3 regions of the Blautia sp. HCP3S3_D9 genome follow, and region 2 is predicted to be linked to each of the others. Evidence: riboswitches for the same ligand, from Rfam matches in the RefSeq annotation. Region 2 holds a riboswitch; each other region holds the start of a gene.
The links. A riboswitch is a leader RNA that binds a small molecule or an ion and turns the genes downstream of it on or off. The one in region 2 is predicted to bind tetrahydrofolate.
Positions count from the first base shown of each region.

Region 1 (7,646 bases), on a different contig from region 2:
AGCCATCCGAGCCGGCCACAAAAGCTGATATCCAGGTTGGAAAGGATCTGCAAGACACACTGCAGGCGAACCGGGAACGGTGCGTTGGTATGGCTGCAAATATGATTGGTATAAGGAAGAATATCATCATTGTGAATATGGGATTTATAGATGTTGTTATGTTTAACCCGGTGATTGTTTCAAAGCATGACATGTATGAGACGGAAGAAGGCTGTCTGTCTCTGGATGGTGTTCGTAAGACGACCAGATATCAGGAAATTGAAGTAGAATATTATGACTTCAACTGGAAAAAACAGCGGCAGAAGCTGTCCGGATGGACGGCACAGATCTGTCAACATGAAATTGATCATTTGTCTGGGAAGATCATATAATCGAATGCGGATTGCGAGGTGGCCGGTATGTTAAAGAATGTACTGATTGTGGTGGATGATATAGAAAAATCCATAGAGTTTTATAGGGACTTATTTGGACTGCAAGTGATTCTTAAGAATGAAGGTAATGTGATCTTATCGGAGGGACTTGTTTTGCAGGATGCCGACGTATGGGGGAAGACGCTGGATGAGATTTCTACTCCATTTAATAACAGGATGGAACTGTATTTTGAGGAATTTGATATAGATGGATTGCTTGCGAAATATGAATCTGGTAAATATTTTGTCCGATATGCCACGGAACTGACAGAAATTGCAGGTGGGCAGAAACTTGTAAGGTTGTATGATCCGAGTGGTAATCTTATCGAAATTCGCACTCCGTTTATGTGTAATTGAGGGAGAAGATATGCAGATGAATGATGTTGAAAAATTCAGATAGAAAATTCTTGAACGGATTGTTGCGATGAGAAAGTTTTCCGGTCAAGATAAATAAGAATTAGAAACGGAACACAGGAGAATTGGGAGGTGCAGAATGACGGAAAAGGAAAGAACCTATATTGCAATTGATCTTAAGTCATTCTACGCATCTGTAGAATGTAAAGAACGAAATAGAGATCCTTTGACGACTAATCTTGTGGTTGCGGATAAAAGCAGAACAGAAAAAACGATCTGTCTTGCGGTATCTCCAGCATTAAAGTGTTATGGGATACCCGGAAGGGCTCGTTTATTTGAGGTTGTTCAAAAAGTAAAAGAAGCCAATAGTGCCCGCAGGTGGAAAGCACCGAACAGAACATTTATTGGTTCTTCTGATGACAGTACAGAATTAAATATCAATCCTGCACTGGAGATTGATTATATTGTTGCTCCTCCCCGGATGGCTCTCTATCTGGAATACAGCACCAGAATTTACAGCATTTATCTGAAATATATTGCGCCGGAAGATATTTTCCCTTATTCGATCGACGAAGTATTTATGGATGTAACGGATTATCTGCATACCTATAATATGACACCAAGAGAACTGGCGATGACCATGATACAGGATGTGCTGAAAACGACAGGTATAACGGCAACTGCTGGAATCGGAACAAATATGTATCTGTGTAAGATTGCGATGGATATCGTGGCGAAGCATATTAAAGCAGATAAAGATGGTGTACGAATTGCAGAACTGGATGAAATGTCATACCGAAGGAAACTCTGGAGCCATAGACCTCTTACTGATTTCTGGAGAGTCGGAAAGGGATATGCAAAGAAGCTGGAAGAATACGGGATTTATACAATGGGCGATATTGCCAGATGTTCCATTGGTAAAGCAAATGAGTTATATAATGAAGAACTGTTATATAGGCTGTTTGGTGTTAATGCGGAGCTGCTGATCGACCATGCCTGGGGGTATGAATCCTGTACCATGAAAATGGTCAAGGCTTACAAACCGGAAACGAACAGTGTTTGTTCCGGGCAGGTACTTCATTGTCCTTATGACTTTGAAAAAGCAAAATTAGTCGTCAAAGAGATGACGGATCAGATGGTTTTGGATTTGGTGGATAAGAAGCTTGTAACAGACCAGATTGTGTTGACGGTTGGTTATGATATTGAGAATTTGAATAATACCGACAGGAAAAAGAAATATCATGGTGAGGTTACGATCGACCGTTATGGAAGAAGAATTCCGAAACACGCACATGGAACGACCAATCTGAAACGGCAGACTTCCTCAACAAAAATGATAATGGATGCAGTAATAAAGCTATATGACAGGATCGTTGACAGAAATCTGCTTATCAGAAGAATCAATATCACAGCGAACAGGCTTGTGGATGAAAGCTCTGTAGAGAGAGAAGAATTGTATGAGCAGTTGAATCTTTTTACGGATTATGAGGCACAAAGGAAAAAGCAGGAAGAGGAAGAGGCTGCGCTGGATCGTGAGAAACGTATGCAGGAGGCAATGCTCAGTATCAAGAAGAAATTTGGAAAAAACGCTGTACTGAAGGGAATGAATCTTCAGGAAGGTGCAACCGCCAAGGACAGAAATGAACAAATTGGCGGACATAAGGCATAAAGGAGTTGGAAGAGGATGAAAAATAATTCTTATGACGATATCATCAATTTACCGCATCCGGTCTCTAAGAATCATCCGCAAATGCCTCTTCGGGATCGGGCAGCGCAATTTGCTCCTTTTGCGGCTCTGCCCGGGCATGATGCTGCGATAAAAGAAACAGCAAGATTAACTGATGAAAGATTGGAACTGAGTGAGGAAGTGATTGCTCAGCTGAATGAAAAAATCAATATAATCAGAAATAATATCGGTATAGAACAGAATGTATCGATAACTTATTTTATTCCCGATGCAAAAAAAGCCGGCGGATCCTATGTTACGTACTCTGGTATTGTAAAAAAGGTAGACGAATATGAGCATACCATGATCATGACAGATCAAACGGTCATTCCAATTGAACAGATAAGCGATATTAAATGTGAAGAGTGGTAAATGTAAAAACAGATACAAAGAATATAGAATGTTTCACTAGTACAGCGAAAATTAAGTTTCTGCTATATTGACGCAGGATTTCACACTCTGATGGGCTGGATTAAGATGCATTATTTTAGAGGATTGCTATAGTTCTGGCAGTAGAGGACACAAGGTTGAAGAAATCAGACAGAAATTCTTTGGCGGAACGAAACCATGTTATAAGAAGAATTGTATTTTGAGAGGAGGCTTTTATAAATGTTGAACATTATTTATGGAGATGTGAAAAACAGTATTTATAATACAAATGTTTATTTTAAAAACAGTTATGAACCAGAATGGCTTGATGCAGAACTGGCGAAAAAGATGATTAAAGATATTGATGATTCAGAAGTATTGAGTGGTGAATGCATTAATAGTCCAGTGTTGGGACAGATTCCTCCTGAAAGACTGTCAGGAGGAGTGAAGACATTGTTGCTGATTTTAAATGAACCGGATCGGATTTTCAATGCCTCGACCTGTGGCGATAACTGTGCAAAATGGATATTGGAAATAGGCAGGATTAAAGATGTTACCATTAATCTCAGGCATATGATGAGTTTTGGAAAAGACACAAAATTTGAGATAAAAGTCCAAAATGGAGGAGAAACGGTCCATTCAATGAAGGAACTTGTTCCTATAGCAAATAAGTATTTAAATGAAATGAAACAGGAGTAGTGATTATGAAAGGTTCACATAGAATCATTGTAGAATCCAGAAAAGTGAAATATGATTTTGTAATTCATAGGAATATTACAATCATTACTGGTGACAGTGGATCAGGTAAGACTGTTTTAATTGATCTTATACATGATTATGGAAGATATGGTGCGGACAGCGGTGTATTTCTTTCCTGTGACTGCCCCTGTAAAGTGATTGATAGTGAGGATTGGGAAAGAAAGATAGAAGAAACAACAGGAAGCATTATTTTTATTGATGAAGGAAATCGTTTCCTGGTTTCAAAGAAGTTTGCACAGCTTGTGCAGGGATCTGATAATTACTTTGTACTGGCTACAAGAGAAAAGCTTCCGGCATTGCCATATAGTGTAAGTGAAATATATGGATTTCGCAAATCTGGAAAATTTCATGATGCGAAACAGAAATATAATGAGATTTATCATTTGTACGGTGAAATATCAGAGGAAAAGAATATCAATCCGAAACTTGTAATAACAGAGGATTCCAATTCGGGATTTGAATTTTTTAAAGAAATGTCCAGACAGAAGGGTGTGAACTGTTTTTCTGCTAGTGGGAAGTCAAATATCATCAGACAGTTGGAACAGAGACCGAATGAAGAGGGTACAATTTTGGTCATCGTAGATGGAGCTGCATTTGGTTCAGAGATGAAAGATATCAGTGAATGCATTAAAACACAGGGAAACATTGTACTCTATGCACCAGAATCTTTTGAGTGGTTGTTACTTTCAACAAAGGAAATACCGGAAGTAAAAGTAGAAACAATACTTCAGAATCCAGAAGAATATATAGACAGTAAAGAGTATGTCAGTTGGGAACGATATTTTACAGATTTATTGATAGAAAGTACCAGTAAGAATTTTATATGGGCATATTCGAAGAAAAGGCTTACAAAGGCGTACTTTGCTCCAAGAATAGTGAATGCGGTAAAAACAATCATGAAATTGGTAGACTGGGAAAAATCATTCTGAAAAGTCAGAAAAAACCTTTTCTATTGTCGTATTACATGGTATACTGAATACCGAAATGAATGATATGCAAAATAGGATTTTATGCGTCAAGTGTTCGGTGAATGGGGAGTTGTCACTGAAACGAAAAGTGCGTCTTACGGTATATTATCCGCACCCGTTGCAAACAATATAAGAGGATATCTCATATTGTGTTAGGGAATGTTTTTGACATACATTCTATCACAATTGGAGATATCCTTTTTTGATTTGATCAAAAGGATAATCTCCATTTCAAAAAATACAAAGGAGGTTATTTTTTAATGGTTGACAAAGTGAAAATTGAGCAGGCAGTCCGTCTGCTTCTGGAAGGTATCGGTGAAGATATCACACGGGAAGGTCTGATCGATACTCCTGACAGGATTGCCCGCATGTGTGAAGAAATTTACGGAGGTCTTGGCCATGAAGCGGACCAGCACCTGTTAAAGCAGTTTCCTGTAGAGAATAATGAAATCGTACTGGAAAAAGACATCACCTTTTACTCCATGTGTGAGCATCACCTGATGCCTTTTTATGGAAAAGCTCATCTTGCATACATCCCCAACGGCAAAGTTACCGGTTTAAGCAAACTGGCACGTACAGTAGAGGTTTATTCCAGAAGACCACAGATTCAGGAACGGCTTACTGTTCAGATTGCAGATGCTTTGGAGCGCACTCTGGATCCAAAAGGAATTATGGTAATGCTGGAAGCGGAACATACCTGTATGACCATGCGCGGAATAAAAAAACCGGGTAGCAAAACGATCACTACTGTAACCCGTGGTGCGTTTACAGAAGATAAGGAACTGCAGAAAATGTTCCTTTCTATGGTAAAAGGATGAATAACAATTTTTCAGATATGGATCGTGTCAATCGGATTTGGAGGCATCCGGTTTATCAGGAACATTATAAAAAAATACAGGAACTTGAAAGTGAACGGATCTTCTGCCGTCATACGCCTGAACATTTTCTGGATGTTGCACGGTTGATGTACATTTATGCACTGGAGAAACATCTGGAGTTGCCCAAAGAGCTTATCTATGCAGCAGCACTTCTTCATGATATCGGACGTGCACAGCAATATCAGTACAACATTCCCCATGATATTGCAGGAGTAGAAATCGCAAGGGAAATTCTGTCAGATCTGCACTTTACAGAACAGGAAAAAGAACTGATTCTGTCTTCCATTGGACATCACCGAAAAGGAGATTCCTGCAGTACGCTGGCAGCACTTCTTTATAAAGCGGATAAGCAGTCCAGAAATTGTTTTTTATGTTCCGCTGCTTCTGAATGCTATTGGTCTGATGATAAAAAAAATATGAAAATTGAATACTGATCTTCTTCATAAGCATAAAAGAAAGGATGGGCTCTGCTCATGAAAATTGGAAACCGTTTTTTTGATACTAAGAATCATACTTACATAATGGGAATTCTAAATGTTACCCCTGATTCCTTTTCTGACGGCGGCAAATGGAATCATATGGATGAAGCTCTGAAACATACAGAGGCGATGATTGCTGATGGTGCAGATATTATTGATATCGGAGGCGAATCTACACGTCCCGGCCATACACCTGTCAGTGCTGATGAGGAAGCGCAGAGAGTTCTTCCTGTTATTAAAGCGGTCAAAAAGCATTTTGACATTCCTGTTTCTGTAGATACTTTTAAGAGTAGCGTTGCTGAAAGCTCTATCCAGGCAGGAGCTGACCTGGTTAACGATATCTGGGGATTAAAATATGATCCGAAAATGGCAGCTGTGATCGCAAAATATGATGTGGCCTGTTGTCTGATGCACAACAAATCTAATACAGAATATCAAAATTTTGTCATTGATATGCTCGCTGAAACACAGGAATGTGTTAATCTTGCAAGACAGGCTGGAATTAAAGATGAAAAAATCATGCTTGACCCGGGAATTGGTTTTGGAAAAACATTTGAAATGAATCTGGAAGCAATGAATCACCTGGAGCTTTTTCAGAATCTGGGATTTCCGGTTCTCCTTGGTACATCCCGCAAATCCATGATCGGACTGGCACTGGATCTTCCTGTAGATCAGCGCGTGGAGGGGACTTTGGCTACCAGTGTAATTGGCGTAATGAAGGGATGCTCTTTTGTCCGTGTCCACGATGTTAAAGAAAACAAGCGTGTGATCCAGATGACAGAAGCAATCCTGGGACGCAGATAAATTACTGGCACAAAACAGATGGTAAATATAAATAACATACAGAAAGGATTTGCTGTTATGGATGAGACCAGATTAGATAAAATAGAAATTAAAGAGTTGGAGGTTTTTGCAAACCATGGTGTATATCCTGAAGAAAATGTTTTGGGACAGAAATTTGTTATTTCTGCTACACTTTTTACCAGAACACGTCTGGCGGGATTAACCGATGAGTTGTCTGCTTCCATAAACTATGGCGAAGTCAGCCATATGATTACTGATTTCACCAGAAAACATACTTATAAACTTCTGGAATCTCTTGCAGAGAATCTTGCAGAAATGCTTCTTTGCTCTCTTTCCGGACTTGAAAAAATCACTCTGAAGATCGAAAAGCCCTGGGCACCGGTTGGTCTTCCTCTGAAAACTGTATCTGTGGAAATTACACGGAAATGGCATACTGCTTACATTGCTTTTGGCTCTAATATGGGTGATAAAAAGATGTATATAGACAATGGAATCCGTGGTCTGGCAGAGACAAAAGGATGCCGTATAGAGGCAATTTCCGATTATCTTATTACAGAACCTTACGGAGTTACTGATCAGGATGAATTTTTAAATGGAGTTCTGAAAATGCGGACACTTCTTACTCCTGGAGAATTGCTTGTGCGACTGCATCAGTTAGAACAGGCGGCAAACAGGGAACGTATCATCCACTGGGGACCAAGGACACTGGATCTGGATATCCTGTTTTATGATCAGGAAATTATTGATATGCCAGATCTTCATATTCCTCATATTGATCTGCACAACCGCGATTTCGTTCTTGTACCAATGAATCAGATTGCTCCGTATCTGCGACATCCTGTGTTAAATCAGACCATTTCGCAGCTTCTGGACAGCCTTCTGAACAAATCTGAAAATAC
Region 1 is NZ_JBQHWS010000137.1:249-7,894, forward strand. It holds gene ACTNES_RS17615 (peptide deformylase) at 1-371, shown strand, start outside; gene ACTNES_RS17620 (VOC family protein) at 399-767, shown strand; gene ACTNES_RS17625 (Y-family DNA polymerase) at 904-2,433, shown strand; gene ACTNES_RS17630 (hypothetical protein) at 2,449-2,862, shown strand; gene ACTNES_RS17635 (DUF4869 domain-containing protein) at 3,100-3,558, shown strand; gene ACTNES_RS17640 (ATP-binding protein) at 3,564-4,547, shown strand; THF riboswitch at 4,613-4,709, shown strand; gene folE (GTP cyclohydrolase I FolE) at 4,847-5,404, shown strand; gene ACTNES_RS17650 (HD domain-containing protein) at 5,401-5,898, shown strand; gene folP (dihydropteroate synthase) at 5,938-6,747, shown strand; gene folK (2-amino-4-hydroxy-6-hydroxymethyldihydropteridine diphosphokinase) at 6,805-7,646, shown strand, end outside.
Region 1: linked by a shared signal. The riboswitch ahead of folE (GTP cyclohydrolase I FolE) and the one ahead of ACTNES_RS05110 (folate family ECF transporter S component) in region 2 are both predicted to bind tetrahydrofolate.

Region 2 (8,444 bases):
ACGGACATGAGACGATATTATCTTTTGGAGAAGTTTCGGTGTCTGTGTAAAAGAAAAATGCGATTCAGATATGATGGATATCTGAGTCGCATTTTTTAATCGAATTAAGTAAGTCCCCTGCTTCAATTGCGAACTCTCGTTTGAATCGAATTAGTCCAGTAAAAAGAAAGCATTCATTCGTCTTAATGGATCAGGTAAATGGTAAATAGATATCTGATCTGAAGAGAACCGGATTTTTTGTTTTATGACTGTAACTATCATGCAGTCTGGGAGTCTGAACTGGAATCAGAATTACTGAGAGAATCAGACTGATTTTCAGCTACATTTTTATTTTCTGCTTCTGGTTCAGAGGAAGTAATTTCCGAATACAGAGTATCAACAACAGGTGCGGCATTCTGCGGTTCTGTCTGCTGCTGAGTGGCAGGCGTATTTGCGCTTACGTCCATATGAGGCATATCGTTGATATTTTGCTGATACGGGCGATAAGGTGTCCAGTAATGTTCTTCTTCCTTATGGCTGTTTATCTGCTTATCATTCAGTTCATCTTTCTTACGGGTAAGAATATAAATTCCTGCAAGAATAATACATACTGCAATTACCAGCTGTGGCAAATGATATGCGAAGGTTCCAAGAACATCGGCCAGATATCCTGGAAGGATCATGTAGAAGAAATCTACAATATTATTCCACAGGATAGAAGCTCCGAGAATGATCAGCAGAATTGCAGTCAGCTTCCTGTGATGACTGACCAGAGAACTGATATCTCCTGCCAGTTCATCCATATGAAAGACATAGGAGTCTTCTATGGAATAGAATTCTTCCTCTGAGAGAGATTTCAGGTTGTGCACATTAAAGAAGCTGTAGAACCAGATGATCGGGATCAGGAAGATAAGCCAGTCCATTCCGGTAAATGAGCCTACAGCAAATACACCCCAGAACAGCAGCATAATACTGAGTCCCTGCTTCTTAAATCCCATATACATTTCTCCTGCGCCCGGGATTAAGGAAAAGATAAAAAGCCAGAATCCACGTTTTTGTTTTTGCATACTTTATTTGCCTCCATTCATTATTTTGCTGGAAAAATCACTGATATACTGAGCCAGAGAACTGGTACCATCGCAGATGCTCTGGTTCACTCCTCTGGAAAAATCATAAAGTTGGTTGCCGCTGCGTTCCGGTACGGTACGTTCACTCTGAGTAGAATAATGATTTGATCTCAATTCTGAGAAATCTACACTCGGAATGCTGAACAGAAGAAGCAGTGCAGCCGCGACACCGGCAGCAGTCTGCAGGCTGTATCGCAAAAGCTGGACCTTGCGCGAAGCTTTATCTGCAGCCCTTGCGAATTGTATTTCGCCGGAATCAGTTTTATTTAATATCTGCTCTGTCAGATAGGAGGGAGCAGTGGCCAAACTGTGGCTTTCCTGTTCTATCATCTGATCGAGACATGAATCGCAGTGATCCAGATGCGATAGAAACTCGATGACTTCCTGAGTGTTCATAGTACTGTTGTCAAATTCTATTAAATCGTTTTTATCAATATGCATCTAATCACTCCTTTCAAGCATCTTTTTTAACATAGCTCTTGCACGGTAGAGCTGGGTCTGGATCGTTTTCGGATTTTTGTTTGTACGGTGTGCGATTTCGGATACAGACAGTTCTTGACAGAAATGAGCATAAGCAACTTCTTTGTAAGGACTTTTCAGTTGCATACATAATGCCCTTACCCGGGCATCGGAGTCTGTAAGCATGTATTCATCTTCAGGAGAAGACTGCTGATCCGGAAGCTGAGAAAAGTATGTATCCTCAGTAGGAATACTGCGGCGCCCGGCGGCTTTCAGATAGTCCAGACATTTCCGAACTGCGATCTTACTTAGCCAGGCTTTCTCATAAGTGCCATCAAAACGGGACAGGTTCTTATAGGCAGACAGAAATACTTCCTGAGTAAGATCCTCGGCATCAAATGGATTACCGACGGACTTCAGGCAGATCGAGTATATTAAGTTCTGGTATTGCGTAATCAGATATTCCAGATATTGTTTTTCTGTGATCATTACTGTCTCCTTTGTCCCTGTTCATTTAATTATAACGCAGAAGAGGGAGGAATGGATTCATATCTTAGAAAAGTTTTAAAGAAACTATAATGGATGTAATGTTACTGAGGACGGTGTGAATAATAACTGTGAATAATAACTGTGAATAATAACGATGTGCTTGCATGATTAATATCTTCTATAGATAGTCTTGATAAGTAGATAGTTTTGCTCTATACTTGAGGACAAATGAGAGTACATACTCTAAGATAGTCCGTAAAAGGAGAATAACAAACAATGACAGAGACAAGACGTTTATATTATGAAGATGTATATAAAAAAGAATTCACAGCAACCGTTGTAGAGTGCAGAGAGCGGAAAAAAGGCTACGCAATAATTCTGGACGAGAGTGCTTTCTATCCGGAAGGCGGCGGTCAGCCGAGTGATGTAGGAACTCTGGGTGATGCGAAGGTAACAGAGGTTCATGAGAAGGATGGTGAATTGCTCCATTATACGGACAAGGCTCTGGAAGTGGGTGTGAAGGTTGAAGGAAAGATTGACTGGACACGCCGTTTTGATCTGATGCAGCAGCATTCAGGAGAGCATATGGTCAGTGGTATTATCCATGCAAAGTATGGTTATGATAATGTAGGTTTCCATATGGGAGGTGATGTGATCACTGTAGATTTGAATGGTATGCTGGATGAAGCTCAGCTGGCAGAAATCGAGCAGGAAGTGAATGAGAGAGTCTGGGAAGATAAAGAAGTACAGATCACTTATCCGACTGCAGAGGAACTTCAGGCTCTGGATTACAGAAGCAAGAAAGAACTGACCGGACAGGTTCGTATCGTGACTTTCCCGGGAGTGGACGTATGTGCATGTTGTGGAACTCATGTAACTCATACAGGGGAGATTGGAATGGTGAAACTTCTCTCTGTAGTGAAGTTCCGTGATGGTATCCGTATGGAGATGATCTGCGGTAAACGTGTTCTGGATTATCTGAATATGGTAAATGAGCAGAACCACCAGATTTCCGTAAAGCTTTCTGCAAAGATGGAAAAGACAGCAGATGCAGTACAGCGTCTGCATGATGAGAACTTCCGCCTGAAAGGACAGGCAGCCCGTATGGAGGAAGAAATGTTCCAGGCAGAGGCAAAGAAGTGGGAAGGTGCAGGAAGTGTCCTGATCTTCAAAGAGGGACTGGAAGCAGATTCTGTACGTAAACTTGCAGATGCAGTGATGAACACCTGCCAGGGATGCTGCGCAGTATTTTCCAAAAATGAAGATGGAAGCTATAAATATGCAATGGGTGAGATTGACGGAGATCTTCGCCAGTATACAAAAGAAATGAATGCTGCATTAAATGGAAGGGGCGGCGGAAAGCCATTCTTTGTGCAGGGGTCTGTACAGGCAACAGAGACGGAAATCCGTAATTTCTTTGAGAAATAGTTTAGGAGCTGAGCAGTCTGTATGCAGATAATATGTGATGCAATATGTTTCTGCATAGGGAGTGTGGATAGCAGGATAAAAGGTATAAATCAGAGGAAAAGAGCAATGTTTGGAGAATGTCATGCGCATATAATTATGGATGGTGTGAATTACCGTCAGGCAATTGATATGCATAAGAATGGTCCGGATGACCAGATAATAAGAGAGCATCTGAAAGCTTATCAGGACAGAGATATTACTTTTGTACGTGATGGTGGCGATGCACTGGGCGTTTCCGCGAGAGCGAAAGAACTTGCGCCGGAATACGGTATTGATTACCGGACTCCTGTATTTGCAATCCACAAAGAGGGACACTATGGTTCCATTGTTGGAAAAAGCTTTGCAACAATGCGGGAATTTCATGGTCGTGTGCTTGAGGCGATAAATGCAGGTGCGGATTTTATTAAGATCATGACTACAGGAATCATGGATTTCAATGCACACGGAGCTGTCACGGGAACACCGCTGGATGCGGCTGAAGTGAAAGAGATGGTACATATTGCACATGAAGAGGGTATGGCCGTGATGTCTCATACTAACGGGGACTATGGTGTTCAGGCAGCAGTGGAAGCCGGTGTGGACAGTCTGGAGCATGGGAACTACATGAATGAAGAAAGTCTTAACATGCTGGCAGAGAGTGATACAGTATGGGTTCCGACGCTGGTCACAGTGCGTAATCTTCTGGGTGACGGGCGTTATGCGGATGAAACGCTGAAGCCGATCATAGAATTTGCAGAAGAGAATGTCAGAAAGGCATTTAAACTTGGAGTAAAGGTTGCTCCGGGCAGTGACGCAGGGGCTTACCGGGTTTTTCATGGAAAAGGAATTCAGGATGAAATGAAATCGTTTACAGAAATTCTGGAAGAAAGTGATATTGTCTGTCACTGGCTTTCAGATGGTGAATCAGAAATTAAAAAGAAATTTATCAGACGGTAATAACAAAAGCAGTTCATTCTACAGCGTACAAACTGTAAATGGACTGCTTTTGGCTTATGCATACTGAATCTTGACTGCAGTATAAATATTAGAAGATTTTGATTTAGACGGATGGAAAGTAACACATACATAGTCGCCGTATTCCACACCGCTTTCAGTAAGATCCTGAGCGTTTTCAATGCGGAAAGTGTCGACTGCACCATCGTCGGTCTGAACGGTGATCGTATTAGCGGTGCTTCCGATGATAGTTCCGGTTGCTGTAAAGGAAATATGTTTATCATCGATTCCGGCAGGATTTTCTCCGGTTACGGCAATGATACGAATGCCCTCCAGAGTGTCCTCTTCCAGATTTCCAATATAAGTCACATTTGCATGAGAACCGGGAGCAATTCCGCCCTCAAAATAAGCGGGAATTGCAGACATATCAATGCTTAGCGGAGTATCACTGCCAGCAGGAAGAACCTGAAGAATATTCAGATTTACTGCCTGGATGGTTACCAGAAACTGTTTCTCACGGTTCGCAATCTGCTCCGGTGTCAGTGTAACTGTCGGTTCAGGTGTAGGTGTCGGATCCGGAATCTGCAGGTCTTTCAGGTCGGAAATACTCAGGACTTTCAGATGACTAGCGTTTAAAGACGCAGAGGAATCATCAGAAGTATCCGGAAATTCACCTTTAAAGGTAAGGTAGACCCAGTCGCCGGATTTGATGCCGTTCTGATAATATTGTTTCGTTCCGGTGATCGGGTAAGTAGCAGTTTTGCCTTTTTTATTTTTTATGGTGATCGTATTGGAGGTCAGAGATATGACCTGCCCGTGAGCAGTACGTTTCTTCAGTTTGTTCTTCTTGTGGAATTCATCCACTACTTTCAGAACACGAACACTGCTTGTATCTGTATTGGAGAGCTGTCCTTCATAAATAATACTGATCTCATCACCGGTGATCATTCCGCCTTTACACTCCAGTGTGGCGTTGGAAACATTGAATACATAAGATGCATCGTCTGTATTCAGGATGAGCTGGCTTCCGGAAAAATCCTGTAGAGTACCGGAAATCTCATCCATATAAACGCGGTCTTTGGATTCGGTTGTAGTGGTGGTATCAGTTGAAGAAGCGATTTCCCGGGCAGAAGTATCTCCGGTAGATGTAAATTGTTCCAGTACAGTTCCAGGGCTGCAGCCGGTCACAGAGAAAGTGAGAACGGTACAGACACATGCAGCAAGCAGTTTTTTCATAGTAAAGACAGGACCTCCGATAAATCATTCGTTTGAGCATTATTCCTGCCAGGTGCAGTGCAATGATCTCAAAACATAATTATTTATGAGAAGAGATATCATCTTCAGGCGGATCTGGGATAAAGTCAAAAATTTTCCGGTAGTTTTCCCATTCGTCATTGTCTTTGGCAGGAGTAGATATCAGGCCGGTACATTCTGTACAGGCGTTGGTATTCAGGTAATTATCATAACATACATTGTAAGGATTTTGGCAGCTATTTTTACGCTTTTCTGACATTTTTTTACCTCCATGATTATAGCAGATGTGATCCATCTGTCTGTATAATGGATAGTATTAGTATATGCGGTTATTTTATGTGAGTTTTTTGTTCGCTGTTTAAGGAAAACTGCGAAAGAGTTATTGGGTTATGGAGAAGTAGTAAAACGGATTACGAATATCTGACAGAACTGATAAGATTCTGGGAAGTGTGCTGCTGTGAGCTGACAGTAACTGGTTTTCGTGAAATATGTACAATAAACAGACTATAAATTTGACAAAATAATAACGAAAAATATATTGAAATTTCTATGGATTGTGATATAATTTCGATAAATAAATAATAGCGAAGTAGGATTTTATGCGTCAAGTGTTCACAGGCTGGGGAGTCGCCGTGAAACGAAAAGTAGAAAGCGTGCTGCTTACGATATGATTTCCGCACCCGTTGCTACATATGAGGACATCTCATAATGTGGAGGGATTATTATTTATGGTAACTACTCTATTTTTTAAACACATTATGGAGGTGTTTTTATTATGCAGAAAAAACAATATTGGAATGTAAAAACATTGGTGTTCATGGCTCTTCTGATCGCCATGCATCTGGTACTCACACGAGTTCTGGTGATTGATCTCGGTGCATACCGTATTTCTGTAGGAAGTGTAAGTACAATTCTTGCAGGTCTGTGGCTTGGCCCGGTAGCTGGTGGTGTCTGTGGATTATGTGCAGATATCATCGGATGTTTTATGAAAGGATATGCAGTAAACCCGTTTATTACAGTTGCAGCAGTTCTCTGGGGCGTTCTTCCTGCTCTTGCAAAACCGTTATTTGCAAACAAGAAGAAAACAGGAAAGACAGTTGGCATCTGCGTATCTATTGTAGTAACAGCGGTTCTCAGCTCTCTGGTATTTACAACAGCAGGACTTGTAATTATGCTTGGATATAACTTCTACGCGATCATGCCTGGAAGACTGGTACAGTTCGCGATCATGATCCCGATCTACTGTGTACTGACCTGCCTGCTGTATTTCAGCCCGCTGACAGCAATGGTTGTTGAGAATGCGGCACCTGCAGTGCTGAAGAACAAAACCGTATAATTGAGATAGAATTAAGACTTGAATAATGGACTGATAAGATAGTTAAGAAAACATGGTTTTGCGCGGACTATGTTAATTACATATCAATCGATTCCCCGAAAAAGAAGAAAGTTATGATATAAAAAGACAGACTCATTGTAAAGTAAAATATGAAGTACTTTACAGAGAGTCTGTTTTTATTATATTCTGAAACTTAATCAAATCAAGTAAATCTTCTGCTTCAATTGTGAAAAGCAATGAACAGTGGGCGGGGACATGCCTGCCATGATCAGAGCATTTTATTTTTCTGGTGGATAGTTACCGTTCTCATCCGGCTGTACACGGAACCAGTAAGTATAAAGTTGGTTGAATCCGAGCAATTTGTACAGTGCACGGGCATTGTCATTTCCCTCTACAACCTGAAGGTATGCATTCTGCGCACCTTTCTTTATCCCTTCTTTCAGAAGTCCGGTACAGATCTGGCGTGCATAGCCGTGTTTGCGATATTCTTCTTTTACATGGATGGCATAGATCCCGATGTAATCTCTGTCCAGAATGCCGAGTCCGGTTGCAATGATCTGGCCGTCCATACGGATGCAGGCGCAGATAGTTTCTTTGAGGATCGCCTGATACATGGATGGAACGACTTTGCGGTGAACGGGGTTGGTAGTGTTCTTTAAGCGAAACAGACTTTCAATCCATTCAGATGGAATGTTATCGTAGAACGTTACGTCCGGATACGGAGCGTCCAGACGCGCGGCATTCATGCTCATCGCCATGACATTGGTGGTATGCTGGATGGCATATCCACGGTTCTCCAGAACATAATCAAAGTCAGGAGAAACAAGAGGGCTGATCTTAAATACAGCCGGTGTTCCCAGGCGTTTATATACGCTTTCACAGTATGGGATTTTCTCTCTCCATGTAAGAGTAGAATTGCCGAATTGCTCTACGCTATTGGTTCTGTGTGTATAAAAATAAGAAAATCTCAGGATCCAGCCGTCATACAGTTCCATCTTGTGAGACGGCCAGGCGTTCAGAGACATATCTTCAATCTGTTTAATTGTAGTTTCCATAATATAAGGAAGACTCCTTTCAATATGAGTCCACAAATGCATGTTTATGCATGAAGATGCCATAACGGTTCTCTGTTATAGAAAACTTACAGAAATCCACAGGCATGCAAAAGTGTCTTTTTAGAATTATACAGAGTTTAGAAACGATGTGCAAGAAAACTTTCGTTTATTATAATATTCGTTATGAAGCACTTTGCCGGGCGTGAAGTGAACAATCATTTATCCGGCGATTGTCTCCAGAACGAGGGGATATAATTTACGGGCAAGCAATTCATGTCCATGGGCGGTAAGATGAATGCCGTCTATAGTAATTGCATCAAATCCCTGTTCAGCTGTTATTTTATT
Region 2 is NZ_JBQHWS010000014.1:21,710-30,153, forward strand. It holds gene ACTNES_RS05070 (biotin--[acetyl-CoA-carboxylase] ligase) at 1-50, shown strand, start outside; gene ACTNES_RS05075 (hypothetical protein) at 258-1,046, opposite strand; gene ACTNES_RS05080 (hypothetical protein) at 1,050-1,547, opposite strand; gene ACTNES_RS05085 (RNA polymerase sigma factor) at 1,548-2,054, opposite strand; gene ACTNES_RS05090 (alanyl-tRNA editing protein) at 2,331-3,482, shown strand; gene ACTNES_RS05095 (amidohydrolase family protein) at 3,588-4,457, shown strand; gene ACTNES_RS05100 (hypothetical protein) at 4,512-5,690, opposite strand; gene ACTNES_RS05105 (hypothetical protein) at 5,770-5,967, opposite strand; THF riboswitch at 6,292-6,396, shown strand; gene ACTNES_RS05110 (folate family ECF transporter S component) at 6,484-7,044, shown strand; gene ACTNES_RS05115 (GNAT family N-acetyltransferase) at 7,323-8,099, opposite strand; gene ACTNES_RS05120 (SGNH/GDSL hydrolase family protein) at 8,319-8,444, opposite strand, start outside.

Region 3 (8,444 bases), on a different contig from region 2:
TGTGCGGCGGCGAATGAACAGCTTGATAAAGTAAGCGGACATCTGACTTTATGGATTACAGACTGGATTGAACGAAGAATCCACAAAGCCTATCCAAAAGTGCAGAAAATGCAGTCAGCAGAGAACACGGCAGCAGAGAATGTTTTTGCACAGGGCTGTGGTTTTTATAAACTGATGCTGTTATTTATCATAGGGGCATTTCTGGGAGATATTATTGAAACAGCTTTCTGCCGGATTACAATGGGTTACTGGATGAGCCGGAGCAGTCTGGTATGGGGACCATTCAGTATTGTGTGGGGACTGGCACTTGCGCTTGTTACCTGGTTTTTGTATAAATATAAAGACCGCAGTGAGAGCTTTCTCTTTCTGACAGGTACTTTTCTGGGAGGAGCTTATGAGTATCTGTGCAGTGTATTTACAGAAATCTTCTTTGGAAAGGTATTCTGGGATTACAGTAAACTGCCGTTTAATCTGGGAGGAAGAATTAATCTGCTGTACTGCTTTTTCTGGGGGATTGCAGCAGTTGTATGGTTTAAGAAAGCATATCCTCTTCTTTCTGGTTTAATTGAAAAAATACCTGTAAAACCAGGAAAAATCATTACCTGGATACTGACTGTCTTTATGTGTTGTAACATTATTGTTTCTTCTGTAGCACTGATACGCTATGACCAGCGTGCACAGGGCGTTAAAGCACAAAATCAGATAGAACAGTGGGTGGATACACACTTCGACGATGCCAGAATGAAACAGATTTATCCGAAGGCGAAATCCACGCATAAAAAGACAGATTTACAGTAATTTAACCGAATGAAGTAGCGAAGCGGATGATTTTATCCGCTTGACTATGGCTTCAGGGAAATGATATAGCAAAAATACTCTTGACATTAAACCCTACTTTAATGATATGATTAATCGAAATAACAAAAGGAAGAATAATCAGGAGGTTAACCACCATGGAAAATAAACTGGAACATTTAAAAGAATACCTCAAAGAGCTTGGCAGCGTAGCAGTTGCTTTCTCAAGTGGAGTAGATTCTACATTCTTATTAAAAGTAGCTCATGATGTACTGGGAGATAAGGCAATCGCGATCACAGCGCAGTCCTGTTCTTTTCCGAAAAGAGAATTGAACGAAGCCAAAGCGTTCTGTGAGAAAGAGGGCGTTAAGCATGTGATCTGCCAGTCTGAAGAACTGGAGATTGAGGGATTTTCCCAGAACCCACCAAACAGATGTTACTTATGTAAGAAAGAACTGTTTGAGAAAATCGGGGATATTGCGAAAGAGAATGGAATTGCATATATTGTAGAAGGTTCCAATATGGATGACAACGGCGATTACAGACCAGGTCTGATCGCAGTAAAGGAACTTGGTGTTAAGAGTCCATTACGTGAAGCGAAGCTGACGAAAGTAGAGATCAGAGAGTATTCTAAAGAACTGGGACTTCCTACATGGGATAAGCAGTCCTTTGCCTGTCTGTCTTCCAGATTTGTATACGGCGAGACCATCAGCGAAGAGAAACTTGGAATGGTTGAGAAAGCGGAGCAGCTTTTACTTGATCATGGATTCCATCAGGTTCGTGTACGTATTCACGGATTACTTGCAAGAATCGAGATTATGCCGGAGGAATTTCCGAAACTTCTGGAGAAGAATGTCCGTGAGGATATCGCGAAAAAATTTAAGGAGTATGGATTTACTTATGTGACAATGGATATTCTTGGATATCGTATGGGAAGCATGAACGAGACACTTGACAAAAACGATAAAAAGACTCTTTAAGGCGGGATATACACCGACAAATCAGTTGACAAATATCTCAGATATCATTACACTGTTAAATAGAGAAAAGGGCTGCTGCATTTCTATGTGGCCGCCCTTTTCATGCCTATAGAGGTATGCAAAGGAGAAAATGCAATGACAGTAAAAGAAAGAATTACCGCGCTTCGGGAACGCATGAAAGAAAAAAAGATCGATGCTTATCTGGTCCCGACAGATGATTTTCATGCATCTGAATATGTAGGAGAATATTTCAAATGCAGAAAATATATCACAGGTTTTACCGGTTCTGCGGGAACGGCAGTGATCATGCAGGACATGGCCGGTCTGTGGACGGACGGACGTTATTTTATTCAGGCAGCCGCACAGTTAGAGGGAACAGGTGTAGATCTTTTTAAGATGGGAGAGCCGGGAGTTCCGACAATACATCAGTTTCTGGAAGAAAAATTAGGAGAAGGCATGTGCCTTGGATTTGACGGAAGGACCATCAGTGCAAAAGAGGCATCCGAGCTGTCAGAAGCACTCGGAAAGAAAGGCGCTTCCCTTTCTGTAGATTATGACCTGGTAGGAGAGGTATGGGAAGACCGTCCGGCACTTTCCTGCGAGCCGGTGATGGAACTGGATGTAAAATGGGCAGGAGAATCCCGCGCAGATAAATGCGCAAAGATCCGCAAGGCAATGGAAGAAAAGGGAGCAGATGCCTTTGTCCTGACTTCTCTGGATGATATCGCATGGCTGTTAAACATCCGTGGCGGAGATGTACATTGCTGCCCGGTTGTCCTGTCTTATCTGGTAATGACTCAGAAAGAGATTAAGCTGTTTGCCAATGAGAAGGCATTTCCGGCAGAAGTTCTGGATGCTCTGGCAAAAGACGGCGTGACTCTTCTTCCATATGACAGCATCTACGAATATGTAAAAACATTTGCAAAAGATATGAAAGTTCTTCTCTGCAAACAGAAAGCAAACAGCCGCCTGGTAAGCAATATCCCGGCAGAGGTTGAAATTCTGGATGAAGAGAACCTGACCCTTCTTCCAAAAGCGATCAAAAATCCGGTAGAAGTGGAGAATGAACGTATCGCACATATCAGAGATGGTGTGGCACTTACAAAGTTTATCTACTGGTTAAAGAAAAATGTAGGCAAGATTCCGATGACCGAATTAAGTGCAGAGGAGAAGCTGTACAGTTTCCGTGCACAGCAGGAGAACTTTATTGACAACAGCTTTGATCCGATCATTTCCTATGGAGTTCATGCTGCGATCAACCATTATTCAGCAACACCGGAGACCGATATCCCGATCGAGCCGAGAAGCTTCCTGCTGGCAGATACAGGCGGAAACTATTATGAAGGTACTACAGATACCACACGTACCATTGTTATGGGACCTGTAACAGATGAGCAGAAGAAATTTTTCACTGCGGTTTTACGTGGTATGCTGAATCTGGGAAATGCGAAATTCCGTTATGGATGTACAGGTGTGAATCTGGATTGTCTGGCACGTGGTCCGCTGTGGGAACTGGGAAAGGACTTCAATCATGGAACAGGACATGGAGTAGGTTATCTGCTTAATGTTCACGAGGGACCAAACAGTGTCCGATGGAAAGTCGTTCCGGGAAACAATGCAGTTCTGGAAGAGGGCATGATCACATCTGATGAGCCTGGATACTATGTAGAAGACGGATTTGGAATCCGCCATGAGAACATGATCGTATGCAAAAAAGCTGAGAAAACAGAGTATGGACAGTTTATGTGCTTCGAATTCCTGACTATGGTTCCATTTGACCTTGATGCCGTGGTTCCGGAGCAGATGACCGCACATGAGAGAGAACTTCTTAATAATTATCATGCGCAGGTATATGAAAAGATTTCTCCGTATCTGGATGAAGATGAGAAAGCATGGCTGAAAGAAGCCACACGTGCGATTTAACCGAATCAGCTACGAAGCGGATCAAGTTATTCGATGCAGAGCCACATAGCGAAGAGAATGTTGTTATTCGCATGAGCCGGATAACAAAATTGTTTCATGATCAGAAGAATATTTTTCGATGTAAATATACTGTGAAATGACAGAACAAAAAACAGTCTCCGAAATCTTTTGAAATTTCGGGGACTGTTTTGACTTTATCAGGCGGCTAAGAGCATTTACCTGGTTATTTAAATTTTGCCTGACAGGTTTTATTCTTTTGCATTTTCAGATTTGTTAAGAAGATGATCCAGGAGCTGAGAAATCGTCTGATTTAATACAGGATGTCGCAAATATGGAGCAATCTGGCTCATTGGCACAAGGACAAAATCGCGGTTCTGCAGATCAATATGTGGGATATGAAGGTCTGGAGTATCAATGATTTCCTGATCGTAAAACAGGATATCCAGATCCAGTGTCCTTGGTCCCCAGCGGATGATACGTTCTCTGTTTGCTGCCTGCTCTAATTGATGCAGTCGTCCAAGTAATTCCTCAGGAGTAAGGAGTGTACGCAGTTTCAGAACTCCATTTAAAAATTCATCCTGTTCGGTAACACCGTAAGGTTCTGTGATGAGATAATCGGAAATTGCTTCAATGCGGCATCCTTTGGTTTCTGCCAGACCACGAATTCCATTGTCGATATACATTTTTTTATCTCCCATATTGGAACCAAAAGCAATGTAAGCAGTATGCCATCTTCGTGTGATCTCCACAGATACCGTTTTCAGGGGAAGTCCAACCGGTGCCCATGGCTTTTCGATTTTCAGAGTAACCTTTTCAAGTCCGGAAAGAGAACAGAGGAGCATATCTGCCAGATTCTCTGCAAGAGCTTCCAGAAGCTTAAAAGTATGTTTTCTGGTGAAATCAGTGATCATATGGCTGACTTCGCCATAGTTGATAGAAGCAGTCAGATCATCGGTTAATCCTGCCCGACGTGTACTGGTAAAAAGTGTGGCAGAGATAACGAATTTCTGTCCCAGAACATTTTCTTCTGGATATACTCCATGGTTTGCAAAAATTTCCAGTTCTTTAATCTCTATTTTATCTAATCTGGTTTCATCCATAACAGCAAGTCCTTTCTGTAAGTTATTTATATTTACTGTCTTAATTGCAATATTTTATGGAAGTGTGATAGGTCAGTAAATGTTATTGTTCACTTCGTGCACCGTGATCAGTAATTATCTGCGTCCCAAGATTGCTTCTGTCATCTGAATGACACGTTTGTTTTCCTTGACATCATGAACACGGACAAAAGAGCATCCCTTCATTACGCCGATCACGCTGGTGGCCAGAGTTCCTTCCACGCGCTGGTCAACAGGCAGATCCAGTGCCAGTCCGATCATGGATTTGCGTGAGGTGCCGAGGAGAACCGGGAATCCCAGATTCTGAAAAAGTTCAAGATGGTTCATAGTTTGCAGATTCATTTCAAATGTTTTTCCAAAACCAACACCTGGATCAAGCATGATCTTTTCATCTTTAATACCGGCCTGTCTTGCAAGATTGACACACTCCTGGGTTTCTGAGAGCATGTCTATAAGAAAGTTCTGATATTCTGTGTTGGATTTGTTGTGCATCAGGCAACAGGCAACGTCATATTTAGCGATTACGGATGCCATTTGCGGATCATATTTTAATCCCCAGATATCGTTGACCAGATCAGCACCTGCCTGGATGGAACTTTCAGCAACACTGCTTTTAAAAGTATCTACAGAAATAGGAATGTCGAAACGTTGTCTGACAGCCTCGATAACCGGCAGGACTCTCTGAGCTTCTTCGTCGGCACTGACCGGTGTATGGCCAGGACGCGTGGATTCGCCGCCGATATCAATAATATCTGCTCCATCAGCGATCATTGCTTCTGTATGTTTCAGAGCTTCATCCATGTGATTCCATTTGCCGCCGTCCGAGAAGGAGTCAGGAGTAATATTTAAAATTCCCATTATGTAAGTTTGATTTTGAGTATCAAATAAACGGTTTCCAATTTTCATGAGCAGGGACCATCCTTTCTTTTATGGTTATGTAGAGGATTAAAGCATGTTTGAACAAGATGTGCGTCACAATTTGTGGGAATGATTTTTCAAACACGCTCTAGTATTCAATTTTCATATTTTTTTTTCGCTGGACCAGTAGCATTCAGAAACAGCGGAACATAAAAAACAGTTTCTGGATTTTTTGTCTGCTTTATAAAGGAGTACTGCAAGCGTATTGCAGGAATCTCCTTTTCTGTGATGACCGATGGAAGACAGGATCTGTTCTTTTTCCTGCTCTGTAAAATTCAGGTCTGCCAGAATTTCCCGTGCGATTTCCGTACCTGCAATATCATGGGGAATATCATGCAGATACTGTTCTGCACGTCCGATATCGTGAAGAAGAGCTGTGGCATAGATCAGTTCTCTGGACAGATCCATATGTTCTTCCAGCGCATAAATATACATTAACCGTGCAACATCCAGAAAATGTTCCGGAGTATGACGGCAGAAAATGCGGTCATTCTCAAGTTCCTGTATTTTTTTATAATGTTCCTGATAAACAGGATGCTGCCAGATTTGATTGATACGATCCATATCTAAGAAATCGGTATTCATTCTTTTACCATGGAAAGGAACATTTTCTGCAGTTCCTTATCTTCCTTAAATGCGCCGCGGGTTACGGTAGTGATCGTTTTACTTCCAGGCTTTTTGATTCCGCGCATGGTCATACAGGTGTGTTCTGCCTCCAGCATTACCATGATTCCCTTTGGATTCAGGGCGCGTTCCAGAGCATCTGCGATCTGGACGGTAAGGCGCTCCTGAATCTGCGGTCTTCTGGCATAAACTTCTACGGTACGTGCCAGTTTGCTTAAACCGGTAACTTTGCCGTCAGGGATGTAGGCGAGATGAGCTTTTCCATAAAAAGGCATCAGGTGATGCTCGCACATAGAGTAAAAAGTAATGTCTTTTTCCAGTACGATTTCATTATTTTCCCCTGGAAATTGTTTTAATAAATGCTGGTCTGCCTCCTGACCGAGACCTCCGTAAATTTCTTCACACATACGGGCAATTCTGTCGGGAGTATCGACCAGCCCTTCCCGTGTGATATCTTCACCGATTCCCTCCAGAAGCAGACGGACTGCCTGCTCGATTTTTTGTTTGTCAACCATTAAAAATAACCTCCTTTGTATTTGTAGAATGGAGATTATCCTTTTAATCAGTTTTTGGGCGTGCACTTCAGGTTTGATACACAAAAAAGGATATCTCCAATTGTGATAGAATGTATGTCGAAAACATTCCCTAACACAATATGAGATATCCTCTTATATTGTTTGCAACGGGTGCGGATAATATACCGTAAGACGTACTTTTCGTTTCAGTGACAACTCCCCATTCACCGAACACTTGACGCATAAAATCCTATTTTGCATATCATTCATTTCAACACCAGTATATCATGTCATACAGTAATAGAAAAGATTTTTTTGACATTATTGGAAATTTATTTCAACTGGTAATGAAAAGAACTTGTTGCTGAAGGGCGATTATTCAGAAACCTTAGCAAACTGGCTGTTATACAGAGTATGATAAAAGCCGCCCTTCGCGATCAGTTCATCATGTGTACCCTGTTCAATAATACTTCCGTCTTTCATAACAAGGATCAGATCTGAATTGCGGATCGTGGAGAGACGGTGAGCAACGATAAAGCTTGTTCTTCCCTCCATCATTCGTTCAAATGCTTCCTGAATCTGTAATTCTGTTCTGGTATCAATACTGGAAGTAGCCTCATCCAGAATCAGCATCGGAGGCAGGCAGAGCATAACTCGTGTGATACACAGAAGCTGTTTCTGTCCTTGACTTAAGCTGTCCTCGTTAAGCATGGTATCCAGTCCTTTAGGAAGACGCTGGATAAATTCCCAGCTATGGGTAAGCTTGGCTGCTTCGATGATCTCAGTATCTGTAGCGTCCGGTTTTCCAATAGAGATATTGTCACGGACGGTTCCGTTTTTGATCCATGTTTCCTGAAGCACCATACCATAGCTGCTTCTCAGAGAATGACGGGTAATGTCTTTAATTGGTTTACCGTCAACGGAAATAGAACCGGCATTTACATCATAGAATCTCATCAGAAGGTTGATAAAGGTTGATTTACCGCATCCGGTGGGCCCTACGATAGCAACACGCATACCAGGTTTTACATGAAGATTGAAGTCCTCGATCAGTTTTTTTGACTCATCATAATGGAAGCATACATTCTTGATATCCACTTCACCTTTTACATTTTCCAGTGTGTTAGAAGCTTCTGCAACTTCCGGTTCTTCTTCAAGCAGATCAAAGATTCTGCCTGCGCATGCAAGTGCGTTCTGAAGCTCTGTGACAACAGAACTGATATCATTGAATGGCTTCATATACTGATTGGCATAGGAGAGAAGTACGGAAAGACCGCCGACTGTCAGTCTGCCTCCCGGAATGATAAAAGCACCTACAAGTGCTACACATGCATAAATTACATTGTTTACAAAACGTGTGGAAGGGTTGGTAAGACTGCTGTAGAAAACTGCTTTTTGACTGCAGTCCTGTAATTCTTCATTAAGTTTTGCGAAACGCTCAGAAGATTTATCTTCATATCCAAAAGCCTGAACAACTTTCTGGTTTCCGATCATTTCCTCGATAAGAGCTGTCTGGCGTCCACGGGCTTCACTCTGTTTCCGGAACATCTGGAAGGTATGTGAGGAAATAA
Region 3 is NZ_JBQHWS010000043.1:13,558-22,001, reverse strand. It holds gene ACTNES_RS10150 (putative ABC transporter permease) at 1-798, shown strand, start outside; gene larE (ATP-dependent sacrificial sulfur transferase LarE) at 954-1,775, shown strand; gene ACTNES_RS10140 (aminopeptidase P family protein) at 1,911-3,698, shown strand; gene folK (2-amino-4-hydroxy-6-hydroxymethyldihydropteridine diphosphokinase) at 3,947-4,798, opposite strand; gene folP (dihydropteroate synthase) at 4,913-5,722, opposite strand; gene ACTNES_RS10125 (HD domain-containing protein) at 5,837-6,319, opposite strand; gene folE (GTP cyclohydrolase I FolE) at 6,316-6,873, opposite strand; THF riboswitch at 7,037-7,133, opposite strand; gene ACTNES_RS10115 (ABC transporter ATP-binding protein) at 7,249-8,444, opposite strand, start outside.
Region 3: linked by a shared signal. The riboswitch ahead of folE (GTP cyclohydrolase I FolE) and the one ahead of ACTNES_RS05110 (folate family ECF transporter S component) in region 2 are both predicted to bind tetrahydrofolate.